One region of the Streptomyces sp. NPDC093568 genome, then DNA from elsewhere that is predicted to be linked to it. Evidence: riboswitches for the same ligand, from Rfam matches in the RefSeq annotation. Region 1 holds a riboswitch; each other region holds the start of a gene.

Region 1 (7,824 bases):
CACGCGCGCACGCACGCGCGGGTGACGCGCAGGCGGCCGGTGCGGCGCTGAAGGCGGCGGAGGGCTGGCTGGAGCGGTCCCGGGAGGGCGACAACGACCCGTCCTGGCTCGGCTTCTACTCCTACGACCGCTTCGCCGCGGACGCCGCCGAGTGCTACCGGGACCTCAAGGCACCGCGTCAGGTACGGCGGTTCACCGAACAGGCGCTGTCGAAGCCGACGGAGGAGTTCGTGCGCTCGCACGGGCTGCGGCTCGTCGTCTCGGCGGTCGCCGAGCTGGAGTCGGGCAACCTCGACGCGGCATGCGAGCAGGGCGTACGGGCGGTGGAGGTCGCGGGGCGGATATCGTCCGCGCGCACCACCGAGTACGTGAAGGACCTGCTGCACCGCCTGGAGCCGTACGGCGACGAGCCGCGGGTCGTCGAACTGCGGGAGCGGGCACGGCCGCTGCTCATGGCGCCGGCCTGAGCGCGCCCGCACGCGCGCGTGGAGTGCTCGGCGGCTCGGCGTCCCCGAGCCGCCGTCGCCCCCGTCCTGCCCGGAGCGGGTGGTTACGACGCTTGCCGCGCCCGCTGAGGTCGCCGTTTCCCACGGACCTCATGGCGCTCCGCAGCGCCTGCACCCTGGGCCCGACCTGTTTGCCCCGGGCCCTCGGCCGCCCCGCCGCCCCGGCCTTCTTCCACAGCGCCAGGACCAGGTCGGCGTCCTCGCCGTCGGTCGCGGCGCGGGAGCCGTGCCGGGAGACGTTCTCGGTGAACACCGGCGTGAAGCCGGCCGGGGGCCGCTGGTGGGAGCGGGGGTTCTGGCCGGGGGCGTACGTCGCCTTGGTGCCGTAGCTGTAGCGGCCGCCGGTACTGGCGCCGGCAGGGGCCGCGGCCAGAAGGGCGGCGAGGCCGAGGGCCGGCGCCGGGGTGACACGTCTCGGGGGGTGCCGTTCCTGTTCGGTGCCGCTGGGTCGCACCGATGCGGCAGACCGGGATGATCGGCCGCATCGTCGGAGCGGCGCGTGAACTCCCCGTGGCCGCGTCACGGCGGACGCGGCCGGATCTCCCGCCCTTGCCCAAGGTTCCCCCTCGGAATCGCCGGTCCGCGGGGGCACGGCCGGCGCACGTCCGCCGGGACTCGGGGATCCGGGGGTTTGAGCGCGTTGTCAGTGGCGCAGTGCATTATCGAAACCGGGAGGTGGGGCAGGTGCGGACGCTCGCTTACGACTGTGACGTGCTGGTCATCGGCGGTGGGATCGTCGGGCTGGCCACGGCGTATGCGATCACGCGTGCCGCGCCGGGCACGCGGGTGACCGTGCTGGAGAAGGAACCGGGCCCCGCCCGCCACCAGACGGGACGCAACAGCGGGGTCATCCACAGCGGGATCTACTACCGCCCGGGATCCCTGAAGGCGCGCTACGCGGTGCGGGGCGCCGCCGAGATGGTCAAGTTCTGCGCGGAGTACGGCATCGCGCACGCCGTCACCGGCAAGCTGATCGTCGCGACCGAGCGCGAGGAGCTGCCCCGCCTGCACGCCCTGGTCCAGCGCGGCCGGGAGAACGGCATTCCGGTCCGCGAGCTGCGCACCGCGCAGATCGCGGAGTACGAGCCGGAGGTGCGCGGACTGGCCGCGATACACGTCGGGACGACGGGCGTGTGCGACTTCGTGGGCGTGGCCCGGCAGCTGGCCGAGGCGTCGGGGGCGGAGATCCGGTACGGCGCGCGGGTCGAGCGCGTGGACCGCCGGGCGGAGCTCGGGGTCGCCGTCCGGACGACGCGCGGGGACGTCGTACGGGGTCGGGTGCTGGTCAACTGCGCCGGGCTGTACTGCGACGAGGTGGCCCGGATGACCGGGGACGAGCCGCAGGTGCGGATCGTGCCGTTCCGCGGGGAGTACTACTCGCTGGCTCGGCCCGAGCTGGTGCGAGGGCTGGTGTATCCGGTGCCTGACCCGGCGTTCCCGTTCCTCGGCGTGCACCTCACGCGCGGGATCGACGGAGGCGTGCACATCGGGCCGAACGCGGTCCCGGCGCTGGCCCGGGAGGGCTACGGATGGGGCGTCGTACGGCCGCGGGAGGTCGGCACGACGGTGACGTGGCCCGGGACCTGGCGCATGGCACGGCGGCACTGGCGGTACGGCACGGGGGAGCTGCTGCGGTCGGTGTCCAAGGGGGCGTTCACGGTGGCGGTGCGCAGGCTGCTGCCCGCGGTGACGTCCGACGACCTGGTGCCCGCGGCGGCGGGAGTGCGGGCGCAGGCGGTGCTGCGGGACGGGGCGCTGGTGGACGACTTCCTGATCCGGGAAGGCCCGCGGGCGGTCCACGTGCTCAACGCCCCGAGCCCCGCGGCCACGGCGTCACTGCCGATCGGGCGGGAGGTCGCCCGTCGGGCGCTGGCGGTGCTGGAGTCCGCCTGAGCAGTCGTGAGCAGTGGTGCGTGGTGTCGGCGAGCCCGGCCGGCGGCCCCCTGGGCCGGCTGCGGGGCTGCGGGCGCAGGGGGTGCTGCGGGACGGGTCGCTGGTGGACGACTTCCTGATGTCACTGCCGATCGGGCGGGAGGTCGCCCGTCGGGCGCTGGCGGTGCTGGAGTCCGCCTGAGCGGTTGTGAGCGGCGATGCGTGGTGTCGGCGAGCCCGGCCGGAGGCCTCTGGGCCGGCTGCGGGAGCACGTAAAATCGACGCACTGTGTCTGACTCCCTCAACGCCCCCGAAGCCCCCCGCCCCGGCACCACCCCAGGTCAGCCCGTGGCCGAGGGTGAGCACCCCCGTCATGTCCCCGGTGTCTCCGTCCGGCACACCCGGGCCAAGGGGGAGCCGCGGTTCCCGGACGGCCCCAAGGCCGATCCGGCCGGGTCGCACTTCGAGCGGCGGATCAGGAGTTTCCAGCCGCGGCGGAGCAGGGTGACCGCGGGACAGGCGGACGCCTTGCAGCGGCTGTGGCCCAAGTGGGGGCTCGACATCGACGGGCAGCAGGTCGTCGATCTCGGTGAGCTGTTCGGCAACGACAACCCGGTCTTCCTGGAGATCGGCTTCGGCATGGGCGAGGCGACCGCGCAGATGGCCGCCGCCGACCCCGAAACCAACATCCTCGCCATCGACGTCCACACCCCGGGGCAGGGAAACCTGCTGGCCCTCGCCGACCGCAACGGACTGGGCAACATCCGGGTGGGCAACGGCGACGCGATCATCCTGCTGCGCGAGATGCTCACGCCGGACTCGCTCGACGGGCTGCGGGTCTACTTCCCCGACCCCTGGCCCAAGAAGCGCCACCACAAGCGGCGGCTCATCCAGCCCGAGTTCCTCTCCCTCGCCGCGACCCGGCTCAAGCCCGGCGCCCTGGTGCACTGCGCCACCGACTGGGAGCCGTACGCCGAACAGATGCTCGAAGTGCTGAGCGCGCATCCCGACTTCGAGAACACCCGGCCCGACGGCGGTTTCGCGCCCCGTCCGGAGTTCCGGCCGCTGACCCGTTTCGAGGGCCAGGGACTGGACAAGGGTCATGTGGTGAACGACCTGCTCTTCCGCCGCGTACAGCGGTAGGAGCAGCGGGAACACCAGCACCGAACGACATCGACGCGCACAGCACCGACCAGATCATCGACAGCAGCACCGACAGCAACCCCCCACCGGCGCCCGAGCCCCACTCGCGCTGCTGCGGGCGGCGCCCCTGCCTCGTTAGGGTCAATGCCGTGGCCACCTGTCCCCCGTACCCGACGCACCCCACCGGTCCCACCGGCGGCGCACTGCGGCACGCGCACTGGTGGCAGAAACGCTGGGTGCGTTACGGCGCGCTCAGCACCCTGCTCGCGCTCTCCGGGCTGGTCATCCTCGCCCTGGTGCGCGAACAGACCGGCACCGAAGGGTTCCTCGTCGGGCTCGGACTGGCGGTGCTGCCCGTGCCGCTCCTCGTCGCCGCCTTCCGCTGGCTGGACCGGGTCGAGCCGGGCCCGTGGCGCAATCTGCTGTTCTCCTTCGCCTGGGGCGCGTGCGCGGCGGCGCTCATAGCCATCGTCGCCAACAGTTTCGCGACCAGATGGATAGCGACCGCGACGGCCGACCCGTCGCACGCGGACACCCTCGGCGCGACCGTCATAGCGCCCGTCGTGGAGGAGCTGGCGAAGGCGGCGGCCGTACTGCTCGTCTTCCTCTTCCGCCGCCGGGACTTCACCGGGATCGTCGACGGCGTGGTGATAGCCGGCGTCACCGCCACCGGTTTCGCCTTCACCGAGAACATCCTCTACCTCGGCACCGCCTTCGGTACCGACCAGCTCACCGGCGACCGCGGCATCGCCTCCGTCACGGCGGCGACCTTCTTCGTCCGCGTCATCATGTCGCCCTTCGCACACCCCCTCTTCACGGTCCTGACCGGCATCGGCTTCGGCATCGCCGCGCTGTCGGGCGAGCGCCAGCACGTGCGCCGCGTCCTGCTCCCGCTGCTCGGGCTGCTGCTCGCCATGGGCATGCACGCCCTGTGGAACGGCTCCTCGACCTTCGGCGAGTACGGCTTCTTCGCCGTGTACGCGACACTCATGGTGCCCGCGTTCGGGCTGCTGACCTGGCTGGTGATCTGGACCCGGCAGCGCGAGCTGAGAACCGTGCGCGAGGAACTGCCCGCCTACGTGGCCGCCGGGTGGCTGTCCCCGGGCGAGCCGTACGTGCTGGGTTCGATGCGGGACCGGCGGGTGGCCCGGCAGTACGCGCGCCGGCACGGGGGCCGGGCGGCGGCACGGTCGGTGGCGCAGTACGAGGCCTACGCCACGTCGCTGGCGTTCCTGCGGCACCGGGGGCGCCGCGGGCGGGCCGGCGCGGACTACGTCGTACGGGAGCAGGAGTTGCTGCACGCGCTGTGGGCCCGGCGGGAGTTCGCCCGGCCGGCGCTGCAGCACGCGCTGTCGGCTCAGGCCTGGCCGGCGTACGGGTACGGGGCGCCCGCCCACTGGCAGCCGTACGGTCAGGGTTACGGGCCGGCGGCGCCCTACCCGGCGTACAACCCCTACCGCTCGCCCTGAACGCCGAAAACCGGCAGTCCTGGCGTCGGGGGGACGCCGCCGGGACCGCCGGTGGATCGGAGTCGGGTGATGCTCAGGAGCCCTGGGGCCGTGAGCCCGTGGGGTTCCTCAGACGGTGAGGCCCTTGCTCTGCAGCCACGCCATCGGGTCGATGCCGCTCGCGGCGCCGTCGGGGTGCACCTCGAGGTGCAGGTGGGCGCCGGTGACGTTGCCGGTGGCGCCGACGCGGCCGATGACGTCGCCCGTGTTGACCTTCTGGCCCACGCTGACGCTGATCGAGGACTGGTGAGCGAACCAGAGCTCGGTGCCGTCGTCGAGGGTGAGGACCGTCTTGTAGCCGTACGACCCGTCCCAGCCGGCGAAGGTGATGGTGCCGGAGTGGATCGCCTTGATCAGCGTCCCGGTGGGAGCGGCGAAGTCGAGGCCGGTGTGGTAGCCGGAGGACCAGTAGGCGCCGGCCTGACCGAAGGTCGAGGTGATGGTGTACGAGGAGGTCGGCAGCGTGAACTGCTTGGCCAGCTCGGCGAGGCGCTCGGCCTCGGCCTTCTTGCGGGCCTCCTCCTCGGCGGCGGCCTTCGCGGCGGCGGCCTTCTCCTTGGCCTCCTGCTCCGCCTTGGCGACCGCGGCGGCGGCCTCCTTCTCGGCGGCGGCGACGGCGGCCTCGGCGGCCTTGGTGTCGATCTGGTCCTGCTGGAGCTCGGCCTGCGCGATGATCCGGCTGCGCAGCGCCTCACCGGCGTCCGAGGCGCCCTGCGCGGTCTGCTCGGTGGTCTCGCCCATCGTGCTGAGCGCGGTGGCCGTGTCCTCGGCGGGCTCGGCGGAGTCGTCGGAGATCAGCGGCAGGTCGGGCATGGTGATGGCGACCGGCGGCTTGCCGCTGTTCGCGCTGGCCATACCGCCCGCGCCGACGGCGGCTATGACGCCTACGCCGAGAACCGTGGAGCTGCGGGCGAGTCCCCCGCCGCGCTGCTTGGAGACACGGTGCCTGCCACGAACGGGACGGATGGACTCCGCGGTGGGATTCCACTCCTCGAACGGGCCCTCGTCGGTGCGGTAGCTGTCGTAGCCGAAGGTTTCCGTACTGCGCCGACTCGGCACGAACGGGGCTTGCGGAGCAGGCCGGTTTGACGCCACGTGGGCGTACTCCTTTCCTTCCTTCTCGCCTACCGGGTTAGCTGACGGGTTCGGAGCAGGAAGGTCTCCTACGCGCGTATACCAACCGTGCTTCCACGGCGGAATCCGTGCGATTCACCCCAGGGTGGTGGTTCCCCGGCTCCCTTGCGGGACTCGGCGCATGAGCACGGAGCCGCCTCTTGTGACGGCTGGGACGACCGCGCTGCGTTATCGAACGTTAATAGACCCGGGGTGTGGATTCCAAGCTGTTCCGCTTGATCATTAACGATTTTCGCCTGGACTTACGGGTCATCAGCTGCCTAAATCGGGCGAGTTGGCCAAGGCTCAGGAGTCCCACAGGTATTGACGGTATGTCAGTTGTTATGCGGAGGGCGCTCATCCGATCACCCTTGGTGAGAAGGATCAAGAAACGGGGGTCACGGCCGCCGAACGGCCATGAGCGCCATGTCGTCCGCCATCCCGCCGCCGGAGTGCCGGCGCACCTCCGCCGCGAGCACGCCGAGCAACGCGGCCGGCTCGCGCAGGGCGTTGGCCCGCCCGGCGAGCCCCGCTTCGGGGTCGTAGAACCGCCCGCTGTCGTCCCGCGCCTCGGACAGTCCGTCCGTGTACAGCAGCAGTGTGGCCCCGCTCGGGAAGTCGGCCTCGTCGGCCCGGTCGGGCCAGGCGCCGAGCTCGCGCATGCCGAGCGGCAGCGCCGGTTCGGTGGCGGGCAGGGAGCGCACGGAGCCGTCGGCGTACAGCAGCAGCGGGGAGGGATGCCCACGGTTCACCAGCCGCACGACGCCGTCGCTGTGCGGCAGTTCGGCGAGTACGACGGTGGTGAACCCCTCGCGGACCGAGGCCCCGTCGCGCCGCCTGCGCTCCCGCTCCAGTGCCCTCTCCAGTCGCTGCGCGACCGCCTCCAGGGTGGTCTCCTGCTCGGCGGCCTCCCGGAAGGCCCCGAGGACCACGGCGACGGCCCCGACCGCCCCCATCCCCTTGCCTCGCACGTCGCCCACGATCAGCCGGACGCCGTGCGGGCTGTCCTGCACGGCGTACAGGTCGCCGCCGATGGAGGCGCCGGTCTGCGCGGCCTCGTAGCGCGCCGCGATCCGGAACCCGCCGATGCGTTCGCCGGGTTCCGGCAGCACGGCGCGCTGGGCGGCCTCGGCGATCTCGCGAGCGGAGGCGAGGCGCTGGTCGCTGCGGCGGACGAGGACGTTGATGAGGACGGCGAGGACGGAGACCACCAGGACCGTGGCCAGCTCGGTGAGGATCTCCGCCCGGGTCAGGCCGCCGCTCAGGACCCGCAGCACGAGCAGTACGGCGAGGGCGACGGCACCGGTGAGCACCGTGCCGCGCAGCGAGTAGAGGGGAGCGGCTACCAGCGGAGCCGCCGTGAAGAAGGGCGCGCCGGTGAAGCCGGTGGGGGTGACGTGGTCGAACGCGGCACCTGCCGCGATCAGCAGGGCGGGGAGCAACCGGACGAACCGGCGCGCGTATGAGATCCGCCGCTGCTCCACCTGATCAGGGTTGCCGATCAGGGGGCGGGCAGCGAGTGCTGGGGGCCGACCGGGGAAACACTCAGGGCCGGAACTGAGAAGTTCCGGCCCTGAGCCTTCAGTAGCGGGGACAGGATTTGAACCTGCGACCTCTGGGTTATGAGCCCAGCGAGCTACCGAGCTGCTCCACCCCGCGTCGGTGAATCCATAGTACGCCAT
Region 2 (4,772 bases), on a different contig from region 1:
TCGGCCGTCCGGGCCAAGCAATGCGCTTGTGACTCCTGATGCTCGAGTGCTCAATCCACCTTGGTGTGTTCGAAGTTGACCGAGCAAGGTGGCTTCAGGCCACCCAGGGCGGGGGTTTGGTGAAGGCGCCCTCCCGGTATCCGCACGACCTGCCTGCGCGCCCCGGCCAGGTGGTTCACAGATTCTGCACAGCGGGTGCGGTCGCGGGACACCGGGCGAGCCTCGAGCCGTAGGAGAACCCACCCACACCCCCCGTTCGACTGGTCGTACGTACGTACGACCTCCCCGAGTCGTACACAACCTTCAGTGGCTGGTTTTCCAGGGGTGACGCGAATCCGCCCCATGGAGAGCCCGTCACCGGGGAAGGCGTGGATGGAGGTGCGACCGGCGAAGGCGTGGATGGAGGTGCAACCGGCGAAGGCGTGCATGGAGGTGCACCGGAAACGCCGCTACCGTGATCGACCGGCTTCCGCGCGAGCGAAGGAGTGAGGGTGGGCGCACACCGGTCGACGGCCGTGCTGGTGACCGGCGGCAGTGGGTTCGTCGGGAGTCATCTGGTGAAACGGCTGCTGGAGCGCGGCCACCGGGTCCACGCCACCGTCCGGAGCACGGCCGCGACGGCCAAGCTGCGGCCGCTGCGGGAGATGCAGGAGGCCCACCCCGACCAACTGTCACTGTTCGAGGCGGACTTGCTGACCGAGGGCTCCTTCGACGAGGCGATGTCCGGGTGCCGGACGGTGTTCCATGTGGCGTCGCCGTTCCGGATGCCGGAGAAGATCAAGGACGGCCGCCGGGAGATGGTCGACCCGGCCCTGCTGGGCACGCGCAACGTGCTGGCGGCCATCGAGCGGACACCCACCGTGGAAAGGCTCGTCCTCACCTCCACCGTGGGTGCGATCTTCGGCGACTACGCGGACGTCCTGGCGATGGACGACGGGGTGCTGTCGGAGCGGTACTTCAACACCACCAGCACGGTGGAGAACAACCCGTACCACTACGCGAAGACGGTCGCCGAACGCGCCGCCTGGGACGCGGCGGCCGCGCAGGGCCGCTGGCGCATGGTGGCGGTCAACCCCGGCCTGGTCCTGGGGCCGTCCCTCACACCCGCGTCGGAGTCGGGGAGCCTGTTCCTGCTTCAGGAGCTGTTCCAGGGCTACTTCTTCTACGGCGCTCCGGACTTCAGCTTCACCACGGCGGACGTGCGCGATGTGGCCGACGCACATATCGCCGCGGCCGAGAACCCGGACGCCAAGGGCCGTTACATCGTGGCCCGCGAAACCATGACGTCGTTCCACGAGATGTCGCGCATCCTGCGGACCCGGCGCCCCCGCGACCTCCGCCTCCCGCGCACCGCCCTTCCGCACTGGCCGGTGCGCGTCCTGGGCCCCGCCTTCGGACTGAGCCAGGACTACATCCGCAGACACCTCGGCATCCGGTTCCGGGTGGACAACAGCCGCAGCGTGAGCGAACTGGGCATCACCTACCGCCCGATCGAGGAGACCCTCCTCGACCACTACGAAGCGTGGCGACACCGGCGCGCCGCGGAGTGAACACGCCTTCCCGCGCCCGCTAGCGTCGAAGGTCACAGAAACGTATCGGACATTTAACGCCTCAACCTTCACGGGAGGCGCACAAGTTGGTTAGGTTACGGCTCAGGCCGCACGACGACCTCCGGCGAACCCCGCCGGGACGTGCGGCCTCCGCCTAATCCGGCGCGCCCCCGCAAGGGCGACCGGAGCCGGGGACCCAACCGAACTTGGGGTGAATCGGCCCAACTGCCCTTCGGGGCAGGGGCCGTAGGGCACACCTTCCGGAACCTACCGCCCGAACCCGTCAGCTAACCCGGTAGGCGGAGTACGGAAGGAGTACGTCGCCCATGGCGCCGGAAGGCACCGCGCGGCCGGGGGCTCTCAGCCTGCCCGGCATGCGCAACTCCGCACTCGCGTCGGCGGCCCTCACCTCGGTGGCGCTGCTCGGCCAGACGGCGGGCGCCACCCCCTCGTTCGCGGACGAGACGCCCACCCGCGAAGAGGTCAGCCGACACGTCACCTCGCTCTACGACCGCGCCGAGACCGACTCGGGGACTTTCAACGCCACCCGCGCGTCGTCGACGGGACCGCGCAAGCGCGCCGCCCGCCCGGCGGACGCCCGGTCCGCGCCCGCCGCCGCGTCCCGTGCCGCGGAGAGCCGGCGTGACGATCCCTCGCTGGACAGCGTGACCCGGCAGTGGTTCGACGCCGCACGCGCAAAGCTGGGTCCGACCGTGCCGGCGGTGCTGCCGAGCGACAGGACACCCGACCGGCCCGCGCCCCGGCGTCCCGCGCGTGCGGCGACCGGCCTCGAGCGGGCACTGGACTCGTCGGGGCGCCCGGCGCTGGAGCTGCCGGCGGCCCCTGCCGCCGCGCTACCGGCCGCTGGTGCCGCCGAGTTGACGGCCGAGCCGGCGATTGGCGCGGGCCCCATGGCGGAACTGACCGCCGGCCCGATGGCCGCCCTGCCGGCTGCCCCGGAGGTGTTGGGGGCGTCGGGGGCATCGGGGGTATTGGGTGCGTCGGGGGCATTGGGGGCGGACGCTCAGGCCACCCAGGTCCTCCCGCCCGTCCTCGCCCTCCCGGCCGGGACGGCTCCGGAGACGAACCTGGCCCCCGCACCGGCCGCCGAGCCCCAACAGCGCTCCGCGCTGCGGTCCTCCAAGGAGCAGAACCAGCGCAAGCTCGACCAGGCCCGCACTCTGCTCTCCACGTACGTCGCACGGCAGAGCGACCCGCTCACGGCACCGGCCGCCGCTTTGCCCGCCGCCGACATCTGGAGCACCACGCCGGACCCGGTCCAGCCCTCGGCGGACGCGCAATGGCAGGCGCTGCAGGCACAGTCGGCGGCCGACCTCACCACGGTCCCGCCCGGGGCGACGGCTGGGCCGACGACGACACAGGCACTGACCACGCCACCACAGACCACAGCGGCTGAGACCGCCACGGCTTGGACCACGACGACCCCGGCTCAGACCGCACCGGCCTGGACCACGACCACCCAGGCCCAGACCGCACCGGCCTGGACCACGACGACCTCAGCCCTTACAGCCCCCGCCCCCGACCCCGCTCCCGAACGGACCCTCGGAACGAGCCCGGCAATCACCTCCACGGGATCCCAGGACACCCGAGCCATCCGCGCCCTGGAGTTCGCCCGCGCCCAGTTGGGCAAGCCGTGCGTCCTGGGCACGACAGGACCGGGCTCCTTCGACGGCCCCGGCCTCACCCAGGCCGCCTACAAGGCCGCCGGCATCTCACTCCCGCGCACCGCGCAGGAGCAGGCGCTCGCCGGGCAGGGAGTCGCCCTGACCCACCTGGAGCCGGGTGACCTCGTCCTGTACCACGCCGGACACGTCGGCATCTACTCCGGCAACGGCATGATGATCCACGCCCCGGGTCCGGGAGCGATCATCCGCGAGGAGTCGATCCACTACGCGGGAGAATCGGCGATCCACAGCGCGATACGGCCCGCCTGACGCACAACCACCCCACCCCACCCCACCCCACCCCACCTCCGACCCGCTAACGGGCCGTCACCACCCCGTCTCCCCGAGGCGGGGTGGTCTTGCGTTGCGCCGTCGCTCCACGCGACCCACGCCGCCACCCACCTCGGCTTTGTCGATACGTCCTGACAAACCCATTGACATCACCTGTGGACGGCCGCATAGTACCTGCCACTAGAGCGCGCTAGTGCAGCGCTCCAGTCGGTATCCAACGGGCGGTGCCCGTGAACCTCCCCCCACCTGAGAACCCGCCCCGACCAGCACAGCGAGGTGCATGGGACATGCGCAGACACCACCGGCCCGCCAACCTGACGGCTGCCGCTCTGGCCACCGCCCTGTTCGCCGCGGGCTGCTCCAGCGGCTCCGGCGGGAAGCAGTCCGAGGAGGGCTCCGCGGACGCCTCGGCCGGCAAGGCCACCACACCCCGGATGACCGTGGCCATGATCACGCATGCGGCACCCGGCGACACCTTCTGGGACCTGATCCGCAAGGGCGCCGAGGCCGCCGCGGCCAAGGACAACGTCAAGCTCGTCTACTCCAGCGACCCGAGCGCCGGCAACCAGGCCAACCTCGTGCAGAACGCCATCGACCAGAAGGTCGACGGGATCGCCCTGACGGCCGCCAAGCCGAGCGCGATGAAGGCCGTGGTGGCCAAGGCGACTTCGGCCGGCATCCCGGTCGTCGGCTTCAACTCCGGCCTGGACAACTGGAAGGAACTCGGCATGCTCGAGTACTTCGGGCAGGACGAGAACATCGCCGGCGAGGCCTTCGGCGAACGGCTCGGCGAGGTCGGCGCCAAGCACGCCCTCTGTGTCATCCAGGAGCAGGGCCATGTCGCGCTGGAGGCCCGTTGTGCCGGCCTGAAGAAGGGGTTCAAGGGCACGACGGACATCCTCTACGTCAACGGCACCGACATGCCGTCGGTGAAGTCGACGATCACCGCCAAGCTCCAGCAGGACGCCTCCATCGACCAGGTGGTCACGCTCGGCGCGCCGTTCGCGCTGACCGCCGTGCAGTCGGTGGCCGAGGCGGGCGGCAAGGCCAAGGTCGCGACGTTCGACCTCAACAAGGAGTTGGTGAAGGCCGTCCAGGACGGCAAGGTCGAATTCGCGGTGGACCAGCAGCCCTACCTCCAGGGCTATCTCGCCGTCGACTCGCTGTGGCTGTACCGCACCAACGGCAACTTCAGCGGCGGCGGCACCGCCCCGGTGCTGACCGGCCCGGCCTTCATCACCAAGGA
Region 3 (4,772 bases), on a different contig from region 1:
TCAGCTTCTGGGCATTCATACGGAGGCGATCTTACTTTGGACTCAGTCCAGCATTGTGACCTGCGTCACACGGTTCTTTTCAGCCCAGCCGGCGTTTGAGGACGAGGCCGTTCAGGCCGATGGGGGTCCAGGGGGCGAAGCCCCTTGGAAACCCCTACCCGGCGCGATGCACCACCGCGTCGCACAACTCCATCAACGCCGCCTTGGCATCAAGATCCGGCAAGGGCGCCAGCGCGGCCCGCGCATCCTCCGCGTACCGCACCGTGTCCCGCCGAGCCTGCTCGAGCGCCGGATGCACCCGAAGCTGGGCCAACGCCTCCGCGAGCCGCGCGTCGTCACTCAGATCGGAGTCCAGCAGCTCGCACAGCGCGATGTCCTCGGCCAGCCCCAGCCGCTCGGCCCGCTCCCGCAACCGCAGCACCGGCAGCGTGGGAATGCCCTCACGCAGATCCGTCCCCGGCGTCTTCCCGGACTCCCGCGAGTCGCTCGCGATGTCCAGGACGTCGTCGGCCAGCTGGAAGGCGACCCCGAGCCGCTCTCCGTACTGGGTCAACACGTCTACGACCGTCTCGTCGGCGCCCGACATCATCGCCCCGAACCGGCACGACACCGCCACGAGCGACCCGGTCTTCCCGCTGAGCACATCCAGGTAGTGCTCGATCGGATCCCGGCCGTCCTGCGGCCCCGCCGTCTCCAGGATCTGTCCGGTGACCAGCCGCTCGAACGCCTCGGCCTGCACCCGAACGGCCTCGGGCCCGAGGTCGGCCAGGGTGTGCGAGGCGCGCGCGAAGAGGAAGTCGCCGGTCAGTACGGCGACCGAGTTCCCCCAGCGGGTGTTCGCGCTGTCGACCCCGCGCCGTACCGCCGCCTCGTCCATCACGTCGTCGTGGTAGAGCGTCGCCAGATGGGTGAGCTCGACCACGACGGCCGACGGGACGACCCCCGGCGCGTACGGATCCCCGAACTGGGCGGCGAGCATCACGAGCAGCGGCCGGAACCGCTTCCCACCGGCCCGCACCAGGTGCTGGGCGGCCTCGGTGATGAAGGGGACCTCACTCTTGGTGGCTTCGAGCAATCCCTCCTCGACAGCCGCCAATCCGGCCTGGACATCGGCTTCCAGAGCCTGGTCCCGCACGCTCAGCCCGAACGGCCCGACGACGGTCACGAGGGGTCTCCTGTCTGCTGGTGTCTACTGGCGGTTACACGGTTTGTCGATAGGTCGCTGCCATCACTCAAGTCAGCGTATCCGGTCAGGTTTCGATCACCGATGCCGCCCACCCGTCCACCACGGGCGGTATCGGATCACGGCCGGTATTTTTTTGATCACGTGATAAGGCCGGATATCCATCGACTTATAGGGAAGTAGCGGCCTGTATCCCGAACCGACGCCGCCATCGGATCCGAGAACATGCAGGCCATCCGCGTCCCGGCCCTCGCGGACGCGGCCGCCCGCAGGGGCCTGGGCATGCCGACAAGGCCCACAGACCCCGCCTCCCACGGCCGGGGCCGCGCGCCGGAGGGCGGGGCCCTGATCGTTCGCGGCCACTACGCCATGGCGGTGCCTGCCGCCACCACGACCCCAGGGAGCCCCGGGTCGATCAGCGCGGGCACGGGGCCACCGAAACCGATGGCCGGCACGACCGCGGTGGACGCCGGGCCCGCCGGGCTCGCCGCGAAGCCCGCGAAGGCCGCGAAGGCCGCGGCGCGCCGGCCGCGGCGCACGATGCGTCCGGTCCGCCGACCGGCCGGGGATCCCGCTCATGCACATCCGTATGTCCTCCCCCTGCGAGACGACACATCACGACCCGCGCGCGCCGCTCGATCGTCATGACAACGACGTGCACCGCATGGGAGGTTCCGTCCTCACGGGGGTCGCCGACCCGGCGGCCGGGCAGCCCGGCGCGGAAGTGGGCGAGCAGACCCGCGTGTTGAGGCCGGGAGCTCACCGGCCCCTTCCGGGCCGCACACGGCAATGAGTTGCAAAAAGGGGCATTTCACGACCCCGGCGGCGCGCTCCACCCGGAGGGCGAAGAGGCCCTTTTCCGTCGGACGCGGGAAAAACGGACTCCACGGACAGCCGGTTAAAGGCGAGTTGGAGCCATTGCCCGATTTGCCACTTCTGTGATCACCAGTGAATTGGGTCACTCACCCCCGCCCGCACCCTGGGCCGGGCACACCCCTCCCCGCCTTGCCCCGAACGCAAGTTGAGGCTTGGCAACCGCAAAGGATCAAGCGCCCCATACGCCTCAGACCATGGTCAACCGCACGACAGGTGATTACGGCACTTGTTCCGGGCATGTGCTCTCGCATACGTTCCCGCTCGTCGGGCGGACGCCTAATCCTGCCGCCGCCCGAGTCATCCCCGACGTAACTCACACACGCGCGGCAGGAGCGGGGGACCCAGGTAAGTCGCCGGACCGGACGCCTTGATGGCGCCCGCGCACCGGCTTGGGGTTAAGTCGCACCGTCGCGAGACGGCGCGGCCGGGCATCTCCCGCCCGAACCCGACAGCTCACCTCGCAGGCGCCGGAGAGGAACAGCGCCATGCCCCGAGGCAAGCACCGCCGCCCCCGCACCAACCCGCTCACCCACCGTGCCGTCCTCGCCGGCACCGGCACCGTCGCCCTCGCCCTCCCGCTCCTGAGCGCGACCACCGCAGGTGCCGCGGAGCCCGCCAAGACCTCCACCACGGCCAAGGCCGGCTCGATCACGTACACCACCAAGAAGGGCGACACGCTCTACGGCATCGCGGACCGCTACGACGCCCAGGGCGGCTGGAAGCAGCTCTTCAAGGACAACCGCGAGGTCATCGGCGACAACCCCCGCCTGATCCACCCGGGCGTCGACCTGAAGGTCCGGGCGACCAAGAAGGCGTCAGCGCCGGGCAAGACGGCCGACAAGGCGTCCGCACCCGCCAAGAAGTCCTCCGTCGCCCAGGCCACCCAGACCTCGGTGAAGTCGTACCCGAACAACCTGGACGGCTGGATCCGCAACGCGCTGGACATCATGGCGCAAAACGGAATCCCTGGCTCATACGACGGCATTCACCGCAACATCATGCGCGAGTCGTCCGGCAACCCGCTGGCCATCAACAACTGGGACTCCAACGCCGTGGCGGGCACCCCGTCCAAGGGCCTCCTCCAGGTCATCGACCCCACGTTCGCGGCGTACCACGTGCCGGGCACGGTGTACGACCCCTACGACCCGGTCGCGAACATCGTGGCCGCGTGCAACTACGCGGCCGCGCGCTACGGCTCGATCGACAACGTGAACGGGCCCTACTAGGGAATCGCCCCCGGGACTCCCGGGCCCCCGGGGAAGTAAGCGACTCATCGGCGCATATCGTCCTCTACTGGACGATCACCCTCTACTGGAGATCACCCTCTACTGGACGATATGCGCCAAGCTCCCCGCGAACAGCCTCTCCAGGACGACCGCGATGCCGTCGTCCTCGTTCGACAGGGTGATCTCGTCGGCGACCGCCTTGAGTTCGGGATGCGCGTTGGCCATCGCGACGCCCCGCGCGGCCCAGTCGAACATCGGGATGTCGTTGGGCATGTCACCGAAGGCGATCGTCTCGCGCGGACCGAGCCCGAGATGCTCGGCGGCGAGCGCGAGACCGGTCGCCTTGGTGATGCCGCATGGCTGGAGTTCGACGGTGCCGGGCCCCGACATGGTGACCGTCGCGAGCGAACCGACCACCGCACGCGCCGTCGCCGCCAACTCGTCGTCCGACAGGCTGGGATGGCGTAGCAGCACCTTGCTGATCGGCTCGCACCACAGGTCTCCGCGGCGCCTGACGCGTACGGCGGGCAGGGTCGGGTGCGGCATCAGATACCCGGGCTCGATGAGCGTGAGCCCGTCGACGCCGTCCTGGTCGACGGCGGCGTACACCTGCCCCACCTCGGCCTCGATCTTGCCGAGCGCTGTCTCCGCGAGCTCCCGGTCGAGCGTGACGGACCACAGCAGACGGTCCGCGCCCGCGTCGTACAACTGCGCGCCCTGTCCGCACACCGCGAGCCCCGTACTGCCCAAGTCGTCGAGCAGCGGACGCACTCTGGGCGCCGGCCGTCCCGTCACGACGAGGTGCTGGGCACCGGCCGCCGCCACCCGCGCGAGCGCGTCGACGGTCCGGTCGGAAAGCGTGTCGTCACCGCGGAGCAGCGTCCCGTCCAGGTCAGTGGCGATGAGTGAATATGCGATGGGTGGGGCCATGATCAGAGAATACGGACAGGAGGCCCCATCGACTCGACCTGAACCGGACGGCTGCTGTGTTCACATGCGTTGACACCTGTTCCGGTTCCGCTTCTGCTTCCGCGCCCACAACTGTCCTTTCCCCGTCGCGATTTCACTCCCACGTGGTGCCGGAGCGCGCCTGAGCCGCGCCTGAACCTCCGCCCGCCGTGACGACCTGCTGTTTCTCCGGCACCGGCGACGCGAGGCCGGCACTGCCCAAGACGGGCGCCCCACCCGTAACGTGTGGCCCGACCACATGGCATACGGAGCGGATGAGAGTGAGGCAGCACCCCATGCCCCCCTTCGATCTCCCCGAGGGCGACCCCTTCGGCACACACAACCTTCCGTACGGCGTCTTCTCCCTTCCCGGCTCTGACCCCGCGCGACGGGTCGGCGTCCGGCTCGGCGACCACGTCCTCGACGCGGGCAAGGCGGCCCACGCCCTCGGCTCGCCGTACGCCCCGCTGCTCGCCCAGGACTCCCTGAACGCGCTGCTCGCGGCCGGCCGCACCACCTGGTCCGACGTGCGCCGCGCG

The links. A riboswitch is a leader RNA that binds a small molecule or an ion and turns the genes downstream of it on or off. The one in region 1 is predicted to bind cyclic di-AMP.
Region 2: linked by a shared signal. The riboswitch ahead of ACIRD7_RS34400 (NlpC/P60 family protein) and the one ahead of ACIRD7_RS31245 (M23 family metallopeptidase) in region 1 are both predicted to bind cyclic di-AMP.
Region 3: linked by a shared signal. The riboswitch ahead of ACIRD7_RS28420 (LysM peptidoglycan-binding domain-containing protein) and the one ahead of ACIRD7_RS31245 (M23 family metallopeptidase) in region 1 are both predicted to bind cyclic di-AMP.

What each region holds. Positions count from the first base shown of each region.
Region 1 is NZ_JBIWJD010000008.1:458,705-466,528, reverse strand. Features, by position in the region: gene ACIRD7_RS31275 (MFS transporter) at 1-467, shown strand, start outside; gene ACIRD7_RS31270 (hypothetical protein) at 451-960, opposite strand; gene lhgO (L-2-hydroxyglutarate oxidase) at 1,191-2,399, shown strand; gene ACIRD7_RS31260 (hypothetical protein) at 2,413-2,580, shown strand; gene trmB (tRNA (guanosine(46)-N7)-methyltransferase TrmB) at 2,667-3,521, shown strand; gene ACIRD7_RS31250 (PrsW family intramembrane metalloprotease) at 3,671-4,990, shown strand; gene ACIRD7_RS31245 (M23 family metallopeptidase) at 5,099-6,124, opposite strand; cyclic di-AMP (ydaO/yuaA leader) riboswitch at 6,136-6,293, opposite strand; gene ACIRD7_RS31240 (PP2C family protein-serine/threonine phosphatase) at 6,541-7,626, opposite strand; tRNA gene ACIRD7_RS31235 (tRNA-Met) at 7,728-7,801, opposite strand.
Region 2 is NZ_JBIWJD010000010.1:293,212-297,983, forward strand. Features, by position in the region: gene ACIRD7_RS34395 (NAD-dependent epimerase/dehydratase family protein) at 492-1,550, shown strand; cyclic di-AMP (ydaO/yuaA leader) riboswitch at 1,692-1,868, shown strand; gene ACIRD7_RS34400 (NlpC/P60 family protein) at 1,877-3,505, shown strand; gene ACIRD7_RS34405 (sugar ABC transporter substrate-binding protein) at 3,814-4,772, shown strand, end outside.
Region 3 is NZ_JBIWJD010000007.1:392,010-396,781, forward strand. Features, by position in the region: gene ACIRD7_RS28410 (polyprenyl synthetase family protein) at 155-1,165, opposite strand; gene ACIRD7_RS28415 (hypothetical protein) at 1,546-1,722, opposite strand; cyclic di-AMP (ydaO/yuaA leader) riboswitch at 2,354-2,539, shown strand; gene ACIRD7_RS28420 (LysM peptidoglycan-binding domain-containing protein) at 2,545-3,285, shown strand; gene ACIRD7_RS28425 (HAD family hydrolase) at 3,385-4,215, opposite strand; gene fahA (fumarylacetoacetase) at 4,530-4,772, shown strand, end outside.